4 regions of the Ruegeria sp. MALMAid1280 genome follow, and region 2 is predicted to be linked to each of the others. Evidence: riboswitches for the same ligand, from Rfam matches in the RefSeq annotation. Region 2 holds a riboswitch; each other region holds the start of a gene.
What was found. Region 2 has a riboswitch for cobalamin ahead of ACOQFT_RS04545 (hypothetical protein). Riboswitches for the same ligand answer to the same signal wherever they lie in the genome.

Region 1 (5,825 bases), on a different contig from region 2:
GGCAAATGCTGCAAACACCGTTGGCACAGCAGGTTGGCCGCGTACCGCCATTTGCACGCGCAGTCGGAAGCGGAACCCAGGACTTGCTGTGGTTCTGCAGCACAACATCCGCACGGGACCTGGCGTGCTCGGGGTAGGGAAACGGCGTGTTGCGGGGCAGGATATGAGCCGACCCGCCGCCTGCGATCTCCATCAGCGTTTCCGCCCGTTCATAATACGGGGCCAGATCGTCATATCCGAACGGCCAGTCCATTCCGACGCCGAACCGGGACTGCAGCCGAAAGTCATCGGGATGAAATCGCGGAGTGTCGCCCCACCAGAAATTCGAGTTTCCGCCAAAAACAACGAAGCTGAGCCAGTCTTTCCGTAAACCGGACGAGTTGCGCTGGGTGATGTCGACTCCGGTGCGCCAGCCATCGCGAAGCTGCGCCTCATGCGGGCGGAATCCGCCTTTTTCGACGACGAGAATATCCAGATCCTGCGGCAGGGCGTGCGCAAAAAACATTGATGCAAAGCTGCTGCCAACAAGCACCACATCCCATTCCCGGGACGCAACCTCTGCTAGGTCAATGCGTTTCATCTATTCACCCGGGCCTCTGAAGAGGCTCAAACCAACGTCACTGATACACTTAAATAGGATGATATAGGGTACCCCGAGACAGGGGTTTGTCAAATCACCAAAGACGACTGGTTTGGTTCTGGAAACAATCTGCAGGACTTTGCGGGTTTTATCCGATCCGGTGGCCCCGTCACTCGGGCAGGTTCGCCCCGCCGGTCTTGCGGTTGCCCGCCGCGCGAATGCGATCGGCAATGCTTTGCGTCCACTCCAGCCGCTCGCCCTGTGTTTCCAGGGTTTCGACACTATCGGCGTCCAGCCGGAACGTCGCCCGCATGGGCAAAAACCCGTCGACCACCATCATGTTCTGCTCTGACGGATCAATGGTCAGCCTTCCGGTCAGCCGGACGGGTTCGTGGACATAGCTGGGCGCCCAGTCACCGTTCAGCCGCACCCGGATCATCTGATTGGGCGGCGGGGGCGGCATGTGGCTGCACATCCCGCGCCGGGGCACCAGATAAACTATGGCATTGCCGTCCGCATCGGGCGGCGCGGGAATGGCGAACCCTGCCAGCGTCACAGTCTGACCGTCGAATTCGGGGTTTCCTGCAGTCCCGGCCCACTCTCGGTTCTGGGCCACGACATACCGCTGGTCCAGCAGCCAGTCGATATCAATGCCATCGGCGGCCAGGGCGTCCTCGGTCTCGAACAGAAGCTCCTGCCATTTCAGCCGTTCTTCGGGGCTGCCCGCATCCTGATGCAGCCTGCTGCGCAGGCGTACGGTAAACAGCACATCGTCGAACTGTTCCGGGCTGAGGTCGCGATACGGGTCGTCGAAGACCTGAACCGACGGGTCCGGCAGATCGGACCAGTCCAGCGCAGCCCCCGGAGCCGCCAGCACGGGCGGACCGCACGAGGCCAACACCAGAATCGTCGCAAGGGGAAGCCAATATCGCATGACCTGACTCTATCGCCCTGCCGGGATCATTCCAGTGGGTTTTTGCAGATGTCGTTCTTTACAGAACCCGCTGTCATTGCAGGTCTGCACCGGCAAACAAACGTAGAGGATGTAACTTTATGATTGACGCACCGGGCCATCTCGGGCAGTCAATCTGGTGATGGTTCCCCCAAAAGGGGTGAAAAGGGAATACGGTGCGGCCCTGTCGATTGGCCAACTCCGTGACTGCCCCCGCAACTGTAAGCGGTGAGCAACGCCATACACCCACTGGCCTCCGGGTCGGGAAGGATGGCCAAGCAACGACCCGCAAGTCAGGAGACCTGCCATCATATGTTCAACCAACCCGGGGCGGGGCGTCCTGGAAGGAGGCTATGATGACACGTCTGACACGTGTTCCTATGATTGGCACCTTCTCTGCGCGTTTGAAAACGAGCGGAGTGGGCAATGTCGAAAACACCTGATCACTTCATTCTGATCTGCGAGACCTGCAAAGGACCGGAGAATGCGGATGCTTTGCGCAACGCGCTGGCGGGCAGTCTGCCTGCGGACTTCGCGGTTCGAACCGTCGCGTGCATGGCGGGCTGCGAACGGCCGACAACCGTTGGATTTCAGGCCGTTGGCAAAGCCCAATACCTGTTCGGTGATATCCGGACCCAACGTGACATCACCGCAGTGGCCGAGTTTGCGCGGCAGTACCGCCACAGCGCGGATGGTTGGACCAATGCCTCTGACCGGCCGCAGCCGCTGTTCACCAAAACCCTGTCCCGGATGCCCCGGCTGAACGTAGAGGAACACTCATGACAGACCCCGCGTTTCTGGTCGCGCGTGACCTGGAATATTATGCGCTGAACGGCGATATTCTGCTGCAGGGTGCATCGTTTGAACTGGGTAAAGGCGCGATCCTGGCCATTGCCGGGCCGAACGGGGCCGGGAAAACGACACTTCTGAACCTTCTTAGTGGCGCCGCCGAGATGGTTCTGGGCGATGTTCTGGTCGACGGGCGCAGCCTGAAACAGATGCCCGCATCAGAGCGCGCGCGCATGATCGCCGTGGTCAGCCAGCAAGAGTTTCCGGACGGTCGGCTCCTGCTGCGCGACTATGTTGCGCTGGGTCAGATCCCGATCCGGTCCGACCGGTCCGCCGAAGACCACGCGGCCGAGCTTGACCGGATATTGGACCTGACCGGGCTGGGCGCTCTGGCCGGCAAGCGGATGGCGCTGCTGTCCGGCGGCGAACGTCAGCGGGCACATATTGCGCGCGCCCTGGCGCAGAACCCGTCGCTTTTGTTTCTGGATGAGCCCACCAATCATCTGGACCCTGACGCCAAGGGTCGGATGCTGTCGCTGGTGGCCGAACTGGGCATCACCGTGGTCATGATCGTGCACGATCTGGTCATGATCCCCGAATTCGCCACCCATGTGGCCCTGATGAAATCCACCCGCCTGACCAGCTTTGGCCCCGTAGCCGAGGTTCTGACGCCCGCACATGTGCGCGACACGTTCGGCGTCGACTACCTGTGTTTCCAGCACGAAGGCCGGGTGATCCCGGCGCTGGATATCCGAAGAACACCCGTTTCAAACTAAAGCAAGGAAACTCCCCCCAATGAAACACATCTGGTCTGCGGCCCTGATCACCGCCCTCGCAGGCGGCGCGTCTGCAGGTGAAGTAACCGTTGATAACTGCGGCGAGCCATTGGTTTTCGAGACTCAGCCCGAGCGGCTGGTCGTGCACGACATGAACATGACCGACATGGCCTTTGCGCTGGGCCTTCAGGACAAGATCGTGGGCCTGACCGGCATCACCGGCTGGTACAAGACCAGCCCCGAATTCGACACGCTGCGCGGCGACATCCCCGAGCTTGCGCCGAAATACCCGACCGTTGAAAACCTCGTCGCGGTTGAGCCGGACCTGTTCTTTGCCGGTTGGTATTACGGGATGAAACCCGGCGGCGACGTGACGCCAGACACGCTGGAGCCTTTTGGCATCAAGACCATGATCCTGACCGAAAGCTGCGTGCATCTGGACAAGGATCGCCCCGAAGCCAGCATGGACCTGTTGTTCGACGACGTGCTGCGTCTGGGCAAGGTCATGCATGTTGACGACAAGGCCGAAGAACTGGTCGGCGGCTGGAAAGAAGAGCTGGCAGCGATCGAAGCGCAGACTGTCGATCTGCCGAAACCGCGTGTCTTCCTGCTGGATGGCCCGGCGGATGCGCCCTTCACTGCGGGCAAATTCGCCATCCCCGATGCGATGATCGCGGCGGCTGGTGGCGAGAACGTCACCCATGACATGGACACCAGCTGGGGCCGCACCTCGTGGGAGGCCATTGCCGCCGCAAACCCGGAATTCCTGGTGCTGCTGGATTACCAGACCGGAAATGGCGCAGCGGATACGTTCAAGTTCCTGCAGGACCATCCGGTGATGTCGCAAATCGACGCGGTCAAGAACGAGCGCTGGATCGGCCTGCGCTACGAGGAACTGACCCCCGGACCGGCAAATATCGAGGCGATCTCGAAAATGGCCCAAGCCATGCATCCGGGCCTCAACTGATATGGGCCGATTGGGCCTTGAGCTAATCTTGGGGGCGGTCATTCTGGCCGCCCTCTTGCTGATTTCGACCGTCTACGGCACCACGCCCATCCCCGCGCGGGATGCGTTTGACGCCGTCTTGCTGGGCACCGGCCTGACGGACGGAGACATGTCCCCCCTGCACCGGATCGTGTTCGACCTGCGCCTGCCCCGCGCCCTGTTCGCGGCCGTCATTGGCGCCGGGCTGGGCATTGTTGGCGTGGTTCTGCAAACCACGACGCGCAACGATCTGGCCGACCCGTTCCTGTTTGGCCTGTCCTCGGGCGCAGCCGCCGGAGCCGTGTTCGTCATCACCGTGACCGGCGATGTTCTGGGCTTCTGGACCCTGCCGCTGGCGGCGTTTTGCGGCGGCCTCGTGGCCTCGGGCATCGTGCTGGCGCTGGTGCACGGGCTGCGGACAAGCGCGCCGGAAAAGCTGATCCTGGCCGGTCTGGCGGTTTCCTTTCTGTTCTCGGCCATCACCAATTACCTGATCTTCGCCGGTGACAGCCGCGCCGCGCATTCGGTGATCTTCTGGATGCTGGGCGGTCTGGGTCTGGCGCGATGGGAGACATTCCCCCTAGTTTGCGCCGGGTTGCTGCTGATCCTGTCCTATTCGCTCTATCGCAGCCGCTGGCTGGACGCGCTGCTGACCGGAGACCTGACCGCCGCAACGTTGGGCGTGCCCGTTCAGGGGCTACGGTTCAGCATGTTCTTTGCCGCGGCCCTTGCCACCGCCGTTTTTGTCTCGGTCGCGGGGGTGATCGGCTTTGTCGGCCTGATGGTGCCGCATATCGCGCGCGGTATCGCCGGACCGCTGCACAACCGGCTTCTGCCCACGGCCGCAATTGTCGGCGCGGCCTTGCTGACGGGTTCGGACATCCTCAGCAGGTTGCTTCTGGCACCACAGGAATTGCCGGTAGGGATCGTGACGACCTCGATCGGTTCGGTGTTTGTGTTTCTGCTGCTATTCAGAACCGCGCGGGCACGGCATTAGAGCCAGACATCACCCCCTCTTCGGCCCATTGTCTTGCCACCGGGGCAGAAACCCCCAACAGATCGATCGCGCGACCTGCAATCTGGGTGACGATATCCGACACGCATTGCGGTTTCAGATAGAAGGCCGGAACCGGCGGCAGAACAATCGCACCCATCTCGGTCACGGTCGTCATGTTCCGAAGATGCACCAATGTCAGCGGCGCCTCGCGGGTCAGCAGGACCAGACGCCTGCGTTCCTTGAGTTGAACACTGGCGGCACGGGTCAGCAGGTTGTCATCCAGGCCATGCGCGATGGCCGCCAGGGAACGCATCGAACAGGGGGCAACAATCATCCCGGATACCGGAACCGACCCTGACGCGATACTGGCACCGATATTGTCGATGGAATGGTGGCGGGTGGCCAATCCCCTGAGGGTGTCAAACGCATCGCCCCCACATTCTTCAAGCAGCGTGCGCTGTGCTGCGTCACTGGTGACAAGATCGATCTCAACGCCCAGAGCAGACAACTGCCGGGCCACCGACAGCCCGAGCGCGGCACCCGACGCTCCGGCTACGCCCAGGATTACACGGTGTTGGCTCATGACGTCCCTCCGGCCATCAGGCGCGAAACAAGATTGGCGGCAAACTCCGCGTCCTTGTCTGCCGTTTTCATCACGGTTCCCCAGTCTCGGCTGGTTTCGCTTTCGATCTTGGTCGTGGCGTCGATGCCCATTTTCCCGGACAGCCCCGGCTGCGGAGACGCAA
Region 2 (5,825 bases):
GAGGTTCTGGATCGTGTTCTGGCTGATGCCCCCTGCCCGGTGGTGTGCAGCAATGTGCAGCGCAAGGACGCCGATCCTGTGTGGCAAAGCCATGCTATCCTGACGCGCACGGCCCGGTGCCAGGGCCAGCAGTGCGCGCTGAAGATCGGCGTGTTTTCGGTACTTCCCCCACAGACCGCAAAGTGGGAGGCCCATCGGCTAAAGGATCGGGTCACTCTGGACGATATCCTGACCTGCGCCGGCTCCAAGGTGCGGGAGCTGAAGGCAGAGGGTTGCGATCTGATCCTTGCGCTGGCGCATACCGGGCTGGGATCGCCCATTGCGGAACCCGATATGGAAAACGCTGTCATCCCGATGGCCGCCATCGACGGCATCGACGCCGTGATCGCCGGGCATTCCCACCTGACGCTGCCCGGCCCCGCGCATGAGGGGTTGGATCATGTCGATGCAGTTCAAGGGCGGGTTCACGGAAAACCGGTGATCATGCCGGGTCCGGCCGGATCAAATCTGGGGGTGATTGATCTGAACCTGCACAGAGTCAAGGACGGTGCGTGGGTGATTCAGGACCACAGCACCGAATTGCGCCCGGTCTACCCGGCGATGCCTGGCAGGGCGGCCCAGCCCGTTGAAGAAGACCCCGATTTGCTGCGCTTATTCGCCAGGGGTCATTCGGAAACACGACGTCACACGGCGCAGCCGGTGGGCCGGACCGACCAGCATCTGCACAGCTATTTTAGCTTTTGCGCTGCGGACAGGGGGCTTGCTTTGGCGGCGGCGGCGCAGGCGGCGGCCCTGCGCCCGTATCTGCAAGGGACACCTTTTGCAGAACTGCCGCTTCTGTCCGCAGTGGCACCTTCGAAATTCGGAGGGCGCGCCGGGCCGCGGTTTTATACGAATGTGCCACCGGGGCAGGTTTTCCTGCGTCATATCAACGATCTGTATGTGTTCCCCAACGAATTGCAGGCGGTTGTCGTGGATGGCGCGCAGATCGACGACTGGCTGGAAATGTCGGCGGGTGTGTTCAATCAGGTCAAACCGGGCCGTGAAACCAATCTGGTCGACCCCAGCCGTGCCGGGCATAATTTCGATGTTCTGCAGGGGCTGAGCTGTCAGATTGACCTGTCGCAGCCATCGCGCTTTGACGCCGCCGGTCGCCTGACCGCCCCCGCGCATCGCCGGATTCACGACATCCGGTTCGAGGCGCGCCCCGTGACCCCGGACCAACGGTTTGTCGTGGCGCTGAACAATTACCGCGCCAACGGAGGGGGGCATTTCCCCTTTGTCGACGGGGCCGAGCTGATTCCGCTGCCGGCTCAACCTGTCCAGCGCATCCTGCAGGACTATTTCTCGGGCGCCCTGCCGCGCGACCCGCTGGAACACGCGCCCCGCGCCTTTCAATTTGCGCCACTATCCGGGGCGACAACCTTGCTCCGGACCGGCCCAAAGGCCCGCGATCACATTGGCGAGCTTGAGAAATACAACCCACAGCTGCTCGGAGAAGACGATGAAGGCTTTTTGCTGATCCGTTTGACGCTCTGACGGGTTGTCTTTTCCACGCCTGTTGCCTATATCGACCGATGAGAGGTTGGCGCGGGCGAGCGCCTCGCCAACCTGGTCAGGTCCGGAAGGAAGCAGCCACAACGAGCCCCGCTTGGGTCGATGTCCAACCTCTCACTTTAGCTCCCGCCGAAAACCAAATAGCGAATTCAAGCGATCAGTCGCGGCCAAACGGCAGCGTTGCGGCGGGCGAAAGCTCCGATATGACCCACTTCGGACAGGCCGAACTCGCCGGGTGACAGCAGGTGGCGGCGGGCATGCGGCCCGTACAGATCGGCCAACCGCCACACCGCGTTCGGCGGCACCACATCGTCATCCTCGAAGGTGAACAGATCCACAGGCGTCTCCGACTGCGCCCAACACGCCTCGGGCAGAGTGATCCCGATCTCGGGCAGGTAGTTGCGCGGCGCGGTGCACCACCGCCGCCACTGCCAATAGACGCTTGCGGGCAGATCGGCCCCGAATCCCAGCGCCTTGCCCGGAAGATAGCCCAGAGCTTTCACCGCCAGCGGCGCATGGCCGTACCAGAACAGCAATGCCAGCGCCCGGTAGGGCCAGGGGTGATCCGATACCGTCACCGGGCCGGAACAGACGCAGATCATGCGGTCGATCTGATCGATATCGGGTTGTATTGGCCCCAGCATCCCGCCGACGGAATGCCCGATGCTCCACTGCTGCGCATCAGGGAACCTGCGTCGCATTTCAGCCCGGGCAGCTGGCATATCGATCAGAGCCCAATCGGCCATCTTGACCCGCGATGCCTTCAACGACCCATTCAGCGAATGGCCGAAATCACTGTAATCATAAGTCAGACAGGCCATCCCCTGCGCCTCAGCCAGCCAGCGGGCAAAGTGCTGATAGTAATCCCTCGGTACGCCCGTTGCGCCGTGAATGACCACCGCCACCCGAGGCGCCGACGCCGGCAGATACAGGCGTGCCGACAAGGTGCCTGCCCCGGACGGAAACCGGAAATCCGCGGTCGATACGGTCTGTGTTGCGTCCAGCATGGTGCGGCCTCCGGGATTTTTGAACCGATTGGTTCACTTCCTTCAGTCCGCCGTGTTTCCCGCCACAAGTCAACAGTGGCCAAACATGACCACACGTCCACCAGGCCGCGCAAATTGCCCGCTTGACTCGGGTCGCCCGCACCCGTTAGCGATGGCTTGATGGTTCTCGTCCCCGGTACCGGGGCGGGATGAAAAGGGAACACGGTGCGGTTCTGCCCGGTGATGCCGGAACGAACCAAGGCCGCGACTGCCCCCGCAACTGTAAGCGGTGAGCAATGCCGAAACACCACTGGCCGAAAGGCTGGGAAGGTCGGCAAAGCGATGACCCGCAAGTCAGGAGACCTGCCATCGAATCAAAACCGAAACTCGGGCGGGGTGTCCGGGCAGGTCGTCAGCACGCTGTCACACCTGAACTACGCCCCCGTCCTGCGCGCGGAGGGCGCATCATGATCTGGAAGACGAAGACACATCAATTCACCGCAACCGTGTGCCAGAAAACCGGCAAAACCTGTCCCGCTCTGGCACAGATGGCGCGCGCGGTCGTGCAGGCGATGGAGACCGCCGCACCTGCGACCACCCCGGATTTCGAATTCGAAGGCAGTAGCGAACTGGCCCATTGCGCTCAGGGCTGTTTCGCACGGTTTCGCGCGCAGGCAGATCAGGTTCGCGTGTTTTGCGGCGCCGATGCCGACACCCCGATCGAAACGCTGGACGACTATGCGGATATGATGTTCGGCCTTGAATTCACCACGCGCCCGGCCAAGCTGCTGCCGACACCGCCCTGCGCGATGCTCGAAGCCTCGGTCATTGCGCAAAACCCGATTGCGCAGCCGGAACGACGCGCGGCGCTCTGATCTAACTGTCCGGTCGGGCGCGGGCTGCCTGTGCGGCCCAGTCCAGCTGGCCGTCGGTCTCGACGGCACAGGGCCGCACGGCGCGCAGGCGTTTCAGCGCTGCCTCGGGGCGTTCGCCATGTTCGATCATAAGGCGCAAGGCGACCATCCCGGACCGGCCACAGCCGCCCCGGCAATGTACCAGCACGCGGCCAGCACGGGCCAAAGCCTGTGCCGCTGCCGCGCTGACTTCGGGCCATGCCGCCTGAACCTCCGGCGGTGGCGCGCCAAAATCCGCAACCGGCAGATGCGCCCAGCCGATTGCAGCGGCGCGAAGATCATCACCGAAAGCGGCGGCACCCTCGTGCAACATCTCGCACTCGGTGGTCATGGAAATCACCAGATCAGGCTGCCAATCGCGAATTACGCAAATATCCTGCAGATAGTTTCCGGCGCGCCCCGGCAGTGGCGACAGGGCAACCGTACCGTTCCCCACCCGCACGGGATGAATTGCAAACAGTCTCACCAGATGGCCCTCCTACCTATGCGTCTACGGTACATAAACTGCGACGCAAACGGAAATTCGCCAAGCGGGATGTGGACGCGGGCGGCGGGGGTCTCTACGCTGCATCGGAACCCGAATCCGACAGAGCAGACATGAACGACACGCCAAGCCCCGCCTATCAGGTTCTTGCCCGGAAATACCGCCCCGAAACCTTTGCCGACCTCGTCGGTCAGGACGCCATGGTGCGGACGTTGAAAAACGCGTTCGAGGCCGACAGAATCGCGCAGGCTTTCATCATGACCGGTATCCGCGGCACCGGCAAAACCACTACGGCGCGGATCATCGCCAAGGGCATGAACTGCATCGGCCCCGATGGCGAAGGCAAGCCGACCACCGAACCCTGCGGTCAGTGCGAGCATTGCGTGGCCATCATGGAGGGCCGCCACGTCGACGTGATGGAGATGGACGCCGCCAGCCGCACCGGTGTCAACGATATTCGCGAGATCATCGACAGCGTCCGCTATCGCGCGGCCTCTGCCCGCTATAAGATTTACATCATCGACGAGGTTCATATGCTGTCGACCAGTGCGTTCAACGCGCTGCTCAAAACGCTTGAGGAACCTCCCGAGCATGTAAAGTTCATCTTCGCCACGACCGAAATTCGCAAAGTGCCGGTGACGGTTCTGTCACGCTGCCAGCGGTTCGACCTGCGCCGGATCGAGCCCGAGGACATGATCGGCCTGCTCAGCAAGATTGCGGCGGCCGAGGACGCCCAGATCGCCGATGACGCGCTGGCTTTGATCACCCGTGCGGCGGAAGGGTCGGCACGGGATGCGACGTCTCTGCTGGATCAGGCAATCTCGCACGGGGCTGGCGAGACCAGTGCCGATCAGGTGCGTGCGATGCTGGGTCTGGCCGATCGCGGACGAGTGCTGGACCTGATGGACATGATCCTGCGCGGGGACGCGGCGGGCGCCCTGACCGAACTGAGCGCGCAATATGCCGAGGGTGCCGACCCGCTGGCCGTGCTGCGCGATCTTGCCGAGATCACCCATTGGGTCTCGGTCGTGAAAATCACCCCGAATGCGGCCGAAGACCCGACCGTATCACCGGATGAACGTGCCCGTGGTGTGCAAATGGCCGAAGCCCTGCCGATGCGGGTGCTGACCCGGATGTGGCAGATGTTGCTGAAAGCGCTGGAAGAGGTTTCGGCAGCTCCCAATGCGATGATGGCCGCCGAGATGGCGGTGATCCGCCTGACCCATGTGGCCGACCTGCCCAGCCCGGAAGAACTGATCAAACGGCTGCAGGACGCGCCGCCGCCCCCGCCGAACGGAGGCCCCGGCGGTGGTATGGCCGTACCGTCCCACGCCCCTGCTCAGCCTGCACCCCCCACATACACCTCGACCGCAACCGGCGGCCCGGCCGGAGCGCCAACCGCCGCGCTGGCACAGGACATTCAGGCGGCCCTTGCGCGGTATCCCAGCTTTGACCATGTCGTCGAACTGATCCGAACAAACCGCGACGTGAAACTGCTGGTCGAAGTTGAAAACGGCGTGCGCCTTGTGTCCTATTCGCCCGGTCGGATCGAGTTTACACCAACGGACAACGCGCCAACGGATCTGGCCCAAAGACTCGGCACAGCGCTGCAACGATGGACCGGAAACCGCTGGGCGGTGTCAATCGTCGCCGACGGAGATGCCGCGACCATCGCCGAGATTCGCGACGCGGCAGACCTGGCCCTGAAAGCGCAGGCCGAGCAGCACCCTCTGGTTCAGGCCGTGCTCATGCAATTCCCGAAAGCGCGCATCAAGCGGATCGAAACACCGGAAGAACGCGCCGCAAAGGTCGAAACCGAAGCCCTGCCTGAGGTCGAAGACGAATGGGACCCGTTCGAGGAGGACTAACGCAAACCTTCCCGGA
Region 3 (5,825 bases), on a different contig from region 2:
GTCTCCGGTATGCAGAACGCGGCGGCCCATCGTGGTTAGAAACGGCAGAATCCGCTCGAAGGTTGCGCGGTCGCAGCCTGCAAAGATCGAGATATTGCCGGTCGCAGCCCGATGGCAGCCGCCGGACACGGGGCAATCGACGGCTGCGCCTCCGCGTTCGATCACCATCGCACCCAGACGTTTGACCTCGGCCTCGTCGGTGGTCGACATCTCCATCCAGATTTTGCCCGGTCCGACCTCTGGCAGCATCTGCTGCATGACGGCATCCGAAGCGGCAGGGGAAGGCAGGCAGGTGATAACCGCATCGCAATCCCGCATCATCTGCGTTGGGCTTTCGGCCGCTTTGGCGCCTTGGGCCACGAATTCGGCCACCAGATCGGGATTGAGGTCATGGACCGTCAGATCAATTCCGTTTCGCAGCAGCGAGCCCGATAGTTTGCCGCCGACATTTCCCAGACCGATAAATCCGACTTTCATTTCACCCTCCCGAAGGTCGCTGTTTGCGCCAAGTATCCCTGTTGCTTGCCTACAGTGAAAATGAATAATAACACGCATTATGGGCAAAATTTTTTGGTGATAGATGGACCGCCTTCCTAATCCCGCTTGGCTACGCAGTTTCGAATCCGCTGCGCGTCATCTGAATTTCACCACCACCGCGCGAGAACTTGGCCTGACGCAGACGGCGGTTTCGTTGCACATTCGGTCCCTCGAGGCCGAGTTGGGGCAAAAACTGTTCACCCGGAATGCGCGGCGGCTGGAACTGACTGAGTTGGGACAATCCTATTCGCTGACGGTGCGGCGGGCGTTGACCGATATCGCGCTGTCCACCAACAGCTTGTTTGGCCCGGCCTCACGGCAGACCCTGACCATCCGTGCGGCCATATCCGCCGCCACCTATTGGATAGCCGCCGAACTGCCGGACTTCTCCACCCGGCATCCGGATATTCCGGTCCGTCTGGTCTCGCACATCTGGAACGACAGCGGGACGCCCGGCGATGTGGATGTGGAAATCCGGCTGGGGTATGGCGACTGGCCGGGGGTGCGGTCCGAGAAGCTTACCGATGAAAAGCTGGTCCCGGTCTGCCGGGCCGGGCACGGTTCGCCGAAACTGAATAACGGGCCACTGATTCACATCCTTGGGTACGAGGACAACTGGGCGCAGTATTTTCAAGCCATCGGCACTGCGCCACCCGGCCAACCGTCTCGATATTCGGTGGATACGACGGTGGCGGCGCTGCAACTTGTGATGGCCGGTGCGGGATATGCAACGATCCTGGAACGGTTCGCCAGAAACGCGATCCGCCAGGGTGCACCGATTGCGATTGCGGGTCCGGCGATTCCCTTTGCCCAGTCGCATTATCTGGTCAGCGCCCAACGGGCTGCCCGGCCCACAGCGGCGGCGGGTTTGTTCTGCGCGTGGTTGCGGGATCGGCTGGCAGCAGATGCCGCGGATTGACACAAGCTGGTCGCTTTTTCGTCCCAAGGGTTTCCCACCTCGGTCTGGCGCTTGACAAGGCCCCTGCCCGTGCCGCATGTCGCTTGCGTTGGTGTCCATCCCCGGATGGATGAAAAGGGAATGCGTCAGCGGTCATCCGTCAAACGCAGCCGCCCCCGCGACCGTGACCGGAGAGGGTGCCCACAGCCACTGGCCCAAAAGGCCGGGAAGGCGGGACATCCGACAGAGGCCCGCCTCTGACATCCTCAAGCCGGGAGACCTGCCAGCACCCGAAGATGAAACCGGGCGGGGTGTTCCGGTGTCGGGTCCATGTCGCAACACGTGGCCCGCATGAAACCCCGTCCCCCGCAATGAGGATTTGGGGGGATGAGAGACATGACCGAGACCGCACCCGTCGAGCTGCTGGTCTGTACCACGTGCCGCCGCGGCCTGCCCGTCGAGGACGACGCGCAACGGCCCGGCACCTTGCTTCACAAAGCGCTGGAACAGGCGGATCTGCCCGAGGGCATCACTCTGAAAGCCGTGGAATGCCTGTCAAACTGTGATGAAGGCTGTTCCATCGTGCTGCGCGGTGGGCCGGATCGCTGGACCTTTGTTTACGAACACCTCAACGAAAACGACCATGTCGAAACCATCGTCGAAGGTGCCACTAAGTATCTCGCCACCGAAGACGGTTTGGTCAAATGGCGCGAGCGCCCCGAACATTTCCGCAAAAACTGTGCGGCCCGCATTCCCCCGATTGGAGCCCTGAAATGAGCAATCTCGAGAAACTCCCCGTCACTGTGATCACCGGCTTTCTGGGTTCGGGCAAGACCACTCTGGTCAAGCACCTGATGCAAAACCCGCAAGGCAAGCGTCTGGCCGTAGTGGTCAACGAATTTGGCGATGTGGGCGTAGACGGCGACATCCTGAAATCCTGCGCCATCCCGGGTTGCCCGGCGGAAAACATCATGGAGCTGGCGAACGGCTGCATCTGCTGCACCGTGGCCGATGATTTCATTCCGACCATCGAAGCACTGATGGCGCTGGAACCGCGCCCCGATCACATCCTGATCGAAACCTCCGGCCTCGCCCTGCCCAAGCCGCTGCTGAAAGCGTTCGACTGGCCCGATATCCGCTCGAAAATCACCGTGGATGGCGTGATCGCACTGGCCGATGCCGAGGCCGTCGCCGCAGGTCGTTTCGCCCCGAATGTCGAGGCTGTGGACGCCCAGCGCCTGGCCGATGACTCGATCGATCACGAAACACCCCTTTCTGAGGTGTTCGAGGATCAGATCTCGTGCGCCGACATCATCCTGCTGACCAAGCCCGATCTGGCCGGTCCCGAGGGTGTGGCCAAGGCCAAAGAGATCATCGCCGCCGAAGCCCCGCGCCCCCTGCCCGTCGTCGAAGTGGCCGAAGGCGCCGTGGACGTGCGCGTCGTTCTGGGCCTGGAAGCTGCAGCCGAGGATGACATGGATGCGCGCCCCTCGCATCACGACGGCCACCACGATCACGAGCATGACGATTTCGAAAGCATCATCGTCGAACTGCCGGAACAGACCGATCCCGCTGATCTGGTCGCCAAGATCGAACGACTGGCCAATGAGCTGAACATCCTGCGCGTCAAAGGCTATGCCGCTGTTCAGGGAAAACCGATGCGTTTGCTGGTGCAGGCTGTTGGCGCCCGTGTCCGTCACCAATACGACCGCCCGTGGGAACCGGGTGAAGAGCGCCGCTCGCGTCTGGTGGTCATCGCCGAACACGACGACATCAAGGAAACCGCGATCCGCGACATCCTTGTTGGTGTGACCGAGGCCGCCGAGTAAGCCATGCACGTCGTCTTCCGCGAAAGCCACGGGTTAGAAGAAACCGAGACCCCAACCGATCTGGGCCAGAGCCCGGCGGATCTGGTGGTGCTGTCTTTTTCCGACAGCGACCTTGGCGCTTTCGCGGCAGGCTGGCATCGCGGTGGCGGTGTCGAGGGGCGGATGCCGACGATGCGGCTGGCCAACCTGACGGCGCTGAAACATCCTCTGTCCGTCGACACCTATGTCGAGCAGACGCTGGCGGGCGCCAAAGGCATTCTGATCCGCCTGATTGGCGGCGTGCCTTACTGGTCTTACGGGTTGCAGCAGGTTCTGGCACTGGCGCAGGCGAAGGGCATTGCGCTGGCCGTCCTGCCTGCGGATGGGCGCGAGGACACGCGGCTGGATGACTACTCCACCCTGCCCGTTTCGACCCTGCGTCGACTGGCGCATCTGTGCGACACCGGCGGAGAGGTTGCGGCACAGGCGGCACTGGCGCAGATGGCGCTGGCAGCGGGTCTCTATGCCGGTCCGGTGATGGGGGCGAAGACCCTGCCGGATTGCGGCGCATGGTGCCCGGATCGTGGCGTGATCCCGGCAGACGCAGCGTTCAGCGGTAAAGGCAAACGAATTCTCGTCACTTTCTACCGCGCCTATCTGACCTCGGCCGACACCGCTCCGGTCGCCACCCTGATCCGCAGCTTGCGGGACCGTGGGCTGGACGCGGTCGGGCTTTTCGCGCCCTCGTTGAAAGCCCCGGCAGCCGCCGAGTGGCTGCGTGAACAAGTCGTGGCGCTGAATCCGTCGGCGATTATCAACGCCACCTCTTTCTCGGGCAGGGGCGCGTCAGGCACATCGCCTTTGGACGCGGCGAATGTGCCGGTGTTTCAGGTCGCGTTGGCCACCTCGCGCCGCAAAGTCTGGGCCGAGGCGGAACGGGGCCTGTCGCCTGCCGACCTTGCCATGCATGTGGTATTGCCCGAGGTGGACGGCCGGATTTCAGCAGGCATTGCCTCGTTCAAGGAACCCGGCACGCGCGACCCGCATCTGGAATATTCTCGTTTCGCCCACAGGGCCGAACCGGATCGGATCGAGGCCATCATCGACCGGGTCAGCGGCTGGCTGAACCTGAACGACAAGCCCAGGTCAGAGCAGGTACCCGCACTGGTGCTGTCCACCTACCCCGGCAAGGATTGGCAGATGGCCCATGCGGTTGGCCTCGACGCGTTGGCCTCGGCCGAGGCAATGCTGTCTGATCTTCAGGGCGAAGGTTATGACACTACGCCTGCGGAACCGATTGCCCGGACCCTGTTGGACGCCCGCATTTCTTGGTCACTGGAAGACTATCGCGCCGCGTTGACGGACCTGCCGGAACAACTGCGTGCGGACCTGCAAACAGTGTGGGCCGCCCCTGAAGGCGACCCGGCCTTCGCGGATGGCGCGTTCCACTTTACCGCCCTGCGCCGTGGCAAGGCACTGATTGCGCTGCAACCGGAGCGCGGCACGCCCGAACTGCGCGATGACGATTATCACGACCTGTCACGCACTCCGCGCCACGGCTATGTGGCCTTCTATCTCTGGCTTCGCAAAGGATTGGGCGCGGATGCTCTGATCCATATCGGTGCGCATGGAACACTGGAATGGCTTCCGGGCAAATCGGTCGCCTTGTCCGCCGATTGCTGGCCCGAGGCGCTGGTCCGCGATCTGCCGGTGATCTACCCCTTTATCGTCAACGACCCCGGCGAGGCCGCACAGGCGAAACGCCGAATCGGCGCGGTCACGCTGGGCCATATCCCGCCTGCGCTGAAGGAAAGCGGCACGCCGGATCGTATGGTGCGACTGGAATCGCTGCTGGACGAGTTCTCGAATGCCGACGGGCTGGACCCCAAGCGCCGCGACCGCCTGCAGGAAGATATCCGCGACGAGGCGCAGGCGATCGGACTGGAAAGCGATCTGGGTCTGGATCAGGCCACCTGTACCGCCGAGGCGATCACCCGCATCGACCGCTTTGTCTGCGACATCAAGGAAAGCCAGTTTGGCGACGGCCTGCACATCTTTGGCCGGGTGCCGGACGTGACCGGCAATTTCGACCCCGCACCCTCGGCCCATGCCGAACGCCGCGCCCTGATCGATGCGCTGGCCGGTAAAAGGATCGAGGCCGGTCCGTCCGGCTCCCCCTATCGTGGCCGGTCCGATGTGCTGCCGACCGGGCGGAACCTCTATACCACCGATCCGCGGTCGGTTCCGACCCGCGCCGCCTACACGCAGGGCGTGAATTTGGCCGAGGAACTGGTGCGGCGTCACCTGCAGGAAGAGGGCGACTACCCCAAAGGCCTGATCGTCGACCTGTGGGGTTCGGCCACCATGCGCACGGCGGGCGAGGAATTTGCAATGGCCCTGCACCTGCTGGGAGTGAAACCGGTTTGGGATAAAGGGTCCGAGCGGGTCTCGGGCATCGAAGTGCTGCCTATCACCGACCTCAGCCGCCCGCGTCTGGACGTGACGCTGCGGGTCTCGGGCCTGTTTCGGGACGTGTTCCCGACGCTCTCGGCGCTGTTCGGTCAGGCCGTCCGGGCGCTGTC
Region 4 (5,825 bases), on a different contig from region 2:
TCGGCGCAATCGAGGCCAGAGACCTGAAAGCTTCTGCCACCTTCGGGAATCGGACCGGCGGGCGCGATGTCGCCACACCCGCCACTGCCGCACGCGTTGTGACCTTGTCTATTTTCGTGGTCATGGTCGTGGCTGTGGGTATCGGATGACATAGTTAGACCTCAAGAATCTCTGCGGTCCTTTGCAAATAGTTCCTACAGCAACTAGAGCTTCAATACCTTTCTGAATTTTTTAGCATCCGGGTTCGTTGCCCGCGATATTGATGCTTCATTCCGTCTTGCGGGCTGGTCGTGTGGATGCCATCTAGTTGCAGAGAACGCAGGAAACTTTGGAACAGGTCAATGCAGAAACGGATCGCAATTACCATCACGTTAGTATCGATTACTGCCGGTTGCTCAGCCCAGTTCACAGGGGGCAAGAGTAAAGCACTCGAACCAGGCAATCTGCCAGATTCAGTCGTTGCGCTGGCAGGGCCGGGGCAGGATCTGGCTACGGCACGCCTTTTGCCAGAAGACAATTGCTTCTGGTATGAGCACAGGGGACCCGTCGAGACGACATTGGTACCATTGCGAGCGACGAATGGCGCTCCGATCTGCGCCGCGCGCGACGCCTGACAAAAAAGAGGGCGGCGACGTCCACCTCCGCTGCCCAAAATTTATGAGCGGGCTGTGACGCTATCTTCGGCCGAGTATAAATATGCGGTCGAGCCGATTGTTACATGTGGGTAGAGATCATTGATATGGGCCATGATCATTCTAACACATCCAGAACTTGCGCGACCACCGATGCTTCTGGGCTGAGGTGTGCCGTGAATTCTGAGATATGTATCTCGATTTCCAACGTATAGATAAAGGGCTCGAGAGCCGAGAGCATTACTTGGCCCGGGTTCCATGCCATCCCGAAATTCCGCGTATTCGGGGTTGCGCTCGATCATTGAAGCCGTTGGCGTCCAATGTGGCCACTCGACCTTGCGCCGGATAGCATAGGTTCCGGGCTCGTAAAGGTTCCCTCGCGCGATCGCAACGCCATAGCGCATTGCGGTCCCGCCTTCCTCGATATGGTAAAGATAGCGCGCGACCGCATCGACATGGATGTCACCAGGAACCAAACCATCATTTGCTACGACACGTCGTGGTAAAAAACGGTCATGAACGCCCCATGGATTTGAGGTCGCTGGATCGTAATCAAATGGCGTGACCTGGCTGTCCCAATAGGTCTTTTGCGACGAGGTTGGCCATGTTTTGGCGATCAATGGACTGGCCGCAGACGCGGAAAACAGCGCAGTGGTTGATTGAATGAAATAGCGCCTTGTCAGCATAGATCTCAGCCTGGTTCACAAGTTCAATGTATTTGCATCGCATTTTCACGATCAAATTCGAGTCTTAAAGCCTCTAGCAGCTAGAGCTTCAAGAGGTTTCAGGTAACGCTTAGTTTATCCAGTCGATCAGGTGCGCGGTGGCGTGAACTCTGATTTGATCGAGTTTGCTTTGGACTGGGTCAAAAAAGCAATGGAAAGAACCGAAATGCCCATTGTAGTTGCTTCGTGTTTTCGGTTTCCGACGATGCAAGCCAAAGGAACAAGACGGGAATTCGGCGCGGCTTTGCAACAGCTTATCTGTCCTTGGATACAGAGCGGCAAAAACCCGCGCGCACGCTGTACTTGCCGCTTAGACCCGCTGAATCCGCGTAGTTGTCTTCTCAGCCAGGAATGTCAATCAGGAGTCATCGCCGTCAGGCTGCACGGTCACTTTGGCCTCCACGGGCACACCCTCAACCACCAGAGGGCTGTGGCTGTTGCCATTGAGAGAAACTTTTACTTCAACATCGCCATCGGGGAGCGACGGAAGGTGTAACCAATTGGCATAAAGGCGGCCCAGCTTTTCGCCGTTGATATAAACATGCGCGTGACCTTCGCCTGGAACGTCAGCCGTGGAGGCATTTTCCGGAGCAAAGCGAAAGTTCTGCGGTGTCACACGCAGATTCCAGCCCGCCATAGGATCCTTAATCATCTGGATCGCCACACTGGGGGCGTCGCTGTCGGCAGGCAGATTAGTGGCAGCGGAGTGGTCGTGCGCTGCCATCTCCATGTTGCCGCCATGTTGGGCCGGGTCAGTATGGTCATGGCTCTCAAAGGTGCTACCGCTGCTGGCGGCAATCACAAAGCCAGCACCGCCGCCAAAGACAAGTCCGATGGCAAAGAGAGCAAGAGAACGGGACATCTTGTCATCCTCAATAAAAAAACCCCGCCGGTGTAACCAGCGGGGTAGCAATGGAGGAGCGCGATCAGACTGCAGCGCCTGCGCGCTTGCCTTCTGTCTGCCAGAAGTAGCCGGTGAAACTGCCTAAGAGTGCCCAGGCGGCCATGCCGATGCCGAAGGCCCGGGCAGCAAAAAGCGCCCCGATCTCGGTCGGAACCGGCCCAGAGAAACTCTCAGGCTCAGGGGCCCCGATAATATGCGGTACCATTAGCAGCACGGCCGCAATCAGGTAGCTTACCAGGTTACCTCCAAAGGCAATCAGCCACATGGCTACGCCGGCTGCGGCAACGGTGACCGTCCACCAGATCTGACGCACTCCCACATCTGCTGCCGCTACGCCGGGAACTTCTGGAGCCAGTGACAAGCCAGGAGCAAAGTGGAAGGCGACAAAGCCCGCAAGACCCCAAAGCAGGCCGGTGCGGCCGTTGATCTCATGCCCCTGACGTTCGGCTACTGACATCAGCGCCGCCAGGACTAGCGCATAGCCGGTATAGGTAAGCATGGTGAAGATAATGCTGAGACCATCGCGCATCGGCTCGGCGAACATGCCGGGCAGGTCGGGATGCGCAGTTACGGGATCAGCGCCAAAATGCACCAGGTCGCCGCCCTCATAGAGCTCGGCGTGAAGTAGCACTGGCTGCACGAAATACAACTGCAGAAGGGCGGCAATCAGCCCCGCTGCAGCACCAGCGAACAAGCCGCTGGTCAGAATACGACTGAACATTGTTTTAGTGGCAGGGGAAGCCAGTTGCGTGGCGCACATCATGAGCCGCGTCATGCAGGCCAGAAGCCTGAACATGGCCAGTCACGGTAATGATCCCTAGACCCAGAACCACGGCGAATACTGCAGGCAGAAAGGATGCGCCAGCGGCGGATGCCTTGATCGTTTTTGTCGTCATTTTAATCCTCCTCGCCGTCACACCCGACGGCATATGTTGTGTCCATCCTACGGCCGGTCTCCTGACTCGCAGGTCACAGCAGACTTCCCCCTTCCCAGCGCCATTACGCCAGTGGTATTGGAAGGCCGCTCGCCGCTCACAGTCGCGGGGGCGGTCAAGGCTTCAGTGCGGTAGTTTGGTGCACCGTCCTCATTCCCGTTTCAGTCCCAGTGCGTAGGCACCTTTGGACACCGTAGAAGCCTTTATTGTTCCATAGTGCTTTGTTCCGTCAAGTACGAAAGCGACATCATAGTATTCTGCAGCGGTCAATCTTAGGTAATGGCAGGCTTGGTTTAGATTTTAGCCGTTCAGTGCAGAAGGCTAAGTCGAAAAACACAAACTGTAAGCTGAAAACTCGACACCGGAGCTTTGGTCGGCAAGTTGCATGTTGGCTATCTTTTTTGTGCCGGTATACGTGCAATCGCCTTGAAACGTAGCTTACCTAGCTTCCTGGCGTCAGCGAAGTCGCCGTCAGTACTGTCCTCATACATCCGCATGAAGATCATTATGTCCGGAAGATCGACAACCGTAACCTCACCGAAAAGATAGGCGGTCTTGCCGCTTTGTCGCACCGCCAACGTCTGTGGTCGGTGACAACCGGACATGCAATCCACTTGCTGCAACTCGGCTTGCACCCCCGATGCCTCCAGCGTTGCGGCTAATTGATCATAAAGGGTGGAATCCGCGTCGCGGCAGGTTCTGCAAAGCGTGAGGTTAGGTAGGCACATGCGTCAGGCTGATCCTTGATCGAGAACTTCCATCTGAGATTTCATATTTGCTGGTCGGTTGTTAGCTCAGTTTCAATACGTGTTTTGACTCTAAGTCTGGAAAAGAGTCCATACTCAGGCAGGAAGGACACATGAGCCCTAGCCCTCGAAAACTTTGCAAATACACCGAGTGCGAGACGGGGATTTGGCAGGGCGAAGAAGCAACCATCAGACGAAGAAATTTTTAAGTTTCTACGTGAGACTGAGCTGAAGCAGGTGGTAGGCGATGAAGTGGAAACAGCTCACGCGAAACATCTTTGTTCTTCAATAATCTGAAACAGCATTGCCTCCGGGATCGGCTCGCCATGACACGCCTATTTTCAGGTCCGCGCGCACCGCGCCTCCCAAGGCGAATTCCGAGACGCGACAGGTTCTTGTTGCGCGTAACTAGGTTCGTTCTATCGTCAATTACAGTCTAGATCCGGGACATATAGCGGGGTTCGTGCTTGATGGTTACCTTTCGGTTACCACGACCGATCATGGGACTGAATGCGTAGCGACAACCGACGACATTCAAAAGGAAGTACGCTGATGCGAAACGCCTCGGCATTAACAACTTTTCTGTCTGCGTCACTACAACCGAGGATCGCCCATGCCGCCATCGGTTCTCGCCGCAACCCGGTGTGATGGGTGTTGTGATAACGGCATATCTCCGGGTGCAGCCAGTCTTCGAACTCCTCCAATGTCATCGACGCAGTGCCGGAGCCGTCGCATTTCCCCTTATCCTTGGGGGATAATTGCGTTCTTCCCTAAAGTAGATGAACGGCCTCCATGGTCGTCCTAATCAGGCGTTCGATATCTTCGCCGTAACGCGCTCGACCCGGTGGCCTTTACTTGACGGAGATACTCCAATCTGAGCGGGTCAAATGGAAGGTTTCGCTGCGGAAACGCGCCCATTGTCTACGTGTATGGCTTGCGGAATCCCAGCAGTAGGCCAATACGACACCTCCGAGATATCTGGCGCGCGGATCGAATTCGTTCACACGCAATGGTGCAAACACAAGCAGATGGACGAGTCGGACTGAGCATCGAAACTCAACTATGCGCCCAGAACAATGCAGGTCGTGACATCAATTGCGAGAGGCAACCAATGTCTACCCAATGGTTTAGCCGCTAGAAACCTGTACCCAACGATCAGGGTGAATCGGGTCCTGTATTCGTAGGAAAAGATACCTTGTTTCCTTCCACGTTTTGATCCTGTTGGTAACATTGTCCAGAACCAAATCGCCTTCACTCGAGCGATAGACTAGAACAGCATGGCCATTGCGATTGGTGTCCAAGACGGTCGCGATTAGTAGCTTCGTAGGATCCACACCGTTCTGCACAAGTTCAAACTTCTTTTGCAAAGCGAAGTCTTCGCAATCTCCTGACCCTTGCGTCGGCAGTGTCCAGTATTCCTTTGTCCCGTATTGGCTTTGATCCGAAACGGCACGGATTCTCCGATTGACGCGCGTGTTGATCGTTTTAACGATCTGATTTTCTTGTGCCACGGACAGACCAGAACTACGAGCGCTCGCGCACGCCCAAGAGTAATCTTTGCATAGTGTTTTGGCACCGGATGGCGCTTCAATCTTTCTGTCAAGACCGATCGAGGGAAGCTCAGAGGCTTGTAATGTAGCGGCAGACACAAAAAAGCTGCATATAAAACAGATCATTGGGAGATAACCCAGCAGGTTTTTCGATAACATTCTCTGAACTAACGTGGGATTTGTCATATCTGCCTTCTCCATGCTCGTTCCTCGAAGGTATCCAAACTTCCGGGGCCAATGTATTTTATTCCAAGCCTTCATGTGCCTTGAGGCATTGCAACAGCTTCTTAGCCTCTAGGGGTAAAGCGGCAAAAATTTGCAGATTCTTTGGTA

Region 1: it holds a riboswitch for cobalamin, as region 2 does, so the genes downstream of both, ACOQFT_RS10315 (DUF1636 family protein) here and ACOQFT_RS04545 (hypothetical protein) in region 2, are expected to answer to the same signal.
Region 3: it holds a riboswitch for cobalamin, as region 2 does, so the genes downstream of both, ACOQFT_RS12090 (DUF1636 family protein) here and ACOQFT_RS04545 (hypothetical protein) in region 2, are expected to answer to the same signal.
Region 4: it holds a riboswitch for cobalamin, as region 2 does, so the genes downstream of both, ACOQFT_RS05785 (CbtB domain-containing protein) here and ACOQFT_RS04545 (hypothetical protein) in region 2, are expected to answer to the same signal.

The regions. Positions count from the first base shown of each region.
Region 1 is NZ_JBMIRT010000046.1:112,617-118,441, reverse strand. It holds gene ACOQFT_RS10325 (GMC oxidoreductase) at 1-580, opposite strand, end outside; gene ACOQFT_RS10320 (DUF3299 domain-containing protein) at 750-1,514, opposite strand; cobalamin riboswitch at 1,659-1,856, shown strand; gene ACOQFT_RS10315 (DUF1636 family protein) at 1,959-2,315, shown strand; gene ACOQFT_RS10310 (ABC transporter ATP-binding protein) at 2,312-3,097, shown strand; gene ACOQFT_RS10305 (ABC transporter substrate-binding protein) at 3,117-4,064, shown strand; gene ACOQFT_RS10300 (FecCD family ABC transporter permease) at 4,093-5,079, shown strand; gene ACOQFT_RS10295 (UbiX family flavin prenyltransferase) at 5,054-5,662, opposite strand; gene ACOQFT_RS10290 (UbiD family decarboxylase) at 5,659-5,825, opposite strand, start outside.
Region 2 is NZ_JBMIRT010000037.1:129,798-135,622, reverse strand. It holds gene ACOQFT_RS04560 (bifunctional 2',3'-cyclic-nucleotide 2'-phosphodiesterase/3'-nucleotidase) at 1-1,539, shown strand, start outside; RNA gene ffs (signal recognition particle sRNA small type) at 1,579-1,677, shown strand; gene ACOQFT_RS04550 (hypothetical protein) at 1,707-2,564, opposite strand; cobalamin riboswitch at 2,708-2,928, shown strand; gene ACOQFT_RS04545 (hypothetical protein) at 3,011-3,418, shown strand; gene ACOQFT_RS04540 (protein-tyrosine phosphatase family protein) at 3,420-3,923, opposite strand; gene ACOQFT_RS04535 (DNA polymerase III subunit gamma/tau) at 4,055-5,809, shown strand.
Region 3 is NZ_JBMIRT010000049.1:64,047-69,871, reverse strand. It holds gene ACOQFT_RS12100 (NAD(P)-dependent oxidoreductase) at 1-477, opposite strand, end outside; gene ACOQFT_RS12095 (LysR substrate-binding domain-containing protein) at 581-1,456, shown strand; cobalamin riboswitch at 1,529-1,737, shown strand; gene ACOQFT_RS12090 (DUF1636 family protein) at 1,832-2,212, shown strand; gene cobW (cobalamin biosynthesis protein CobW) at 2,209-3,264, shown strand; gene cobN (cobaltochelatase subunit CobN) at 3,268-5,825, shown strand, end outside.
Region 4 is NZ_JBMIRT010000040.1:58,845-64,669, forward strand. It holds gene ACOQFT_RS05760 (heavy metal translocating P-type ATPase) at 1-152, opposite strand, end outside; gene ACOQFT_RS05765 (hypothetical protein) at 342-614, shown strand; gene ACOQFT_RS05770 (L,D-transpeptidase) at 656-1,318, opposite strand; gene ACOQFT_RS05775 (hypothetical protein) at 1,716-2,219, opposite strand; gene ACOQFT_RS05780 (CbtA family protein) at 2,284-2,982, opposite strand; gene ACOQFT_RS05785 (CbtB domain-containing protein) at 2,987-3,157, opposite strand; cobalamin riboswitch at 3,192-3,407, opposite strand; gene ACOQFT_RS05790 (DUF1636 family protein) at 3,589-3,924, opposite strand; gene ACOQFT_RS05795 (transglutaminase-like cysteine peptidase) at 5,070-5,693, opposite strand.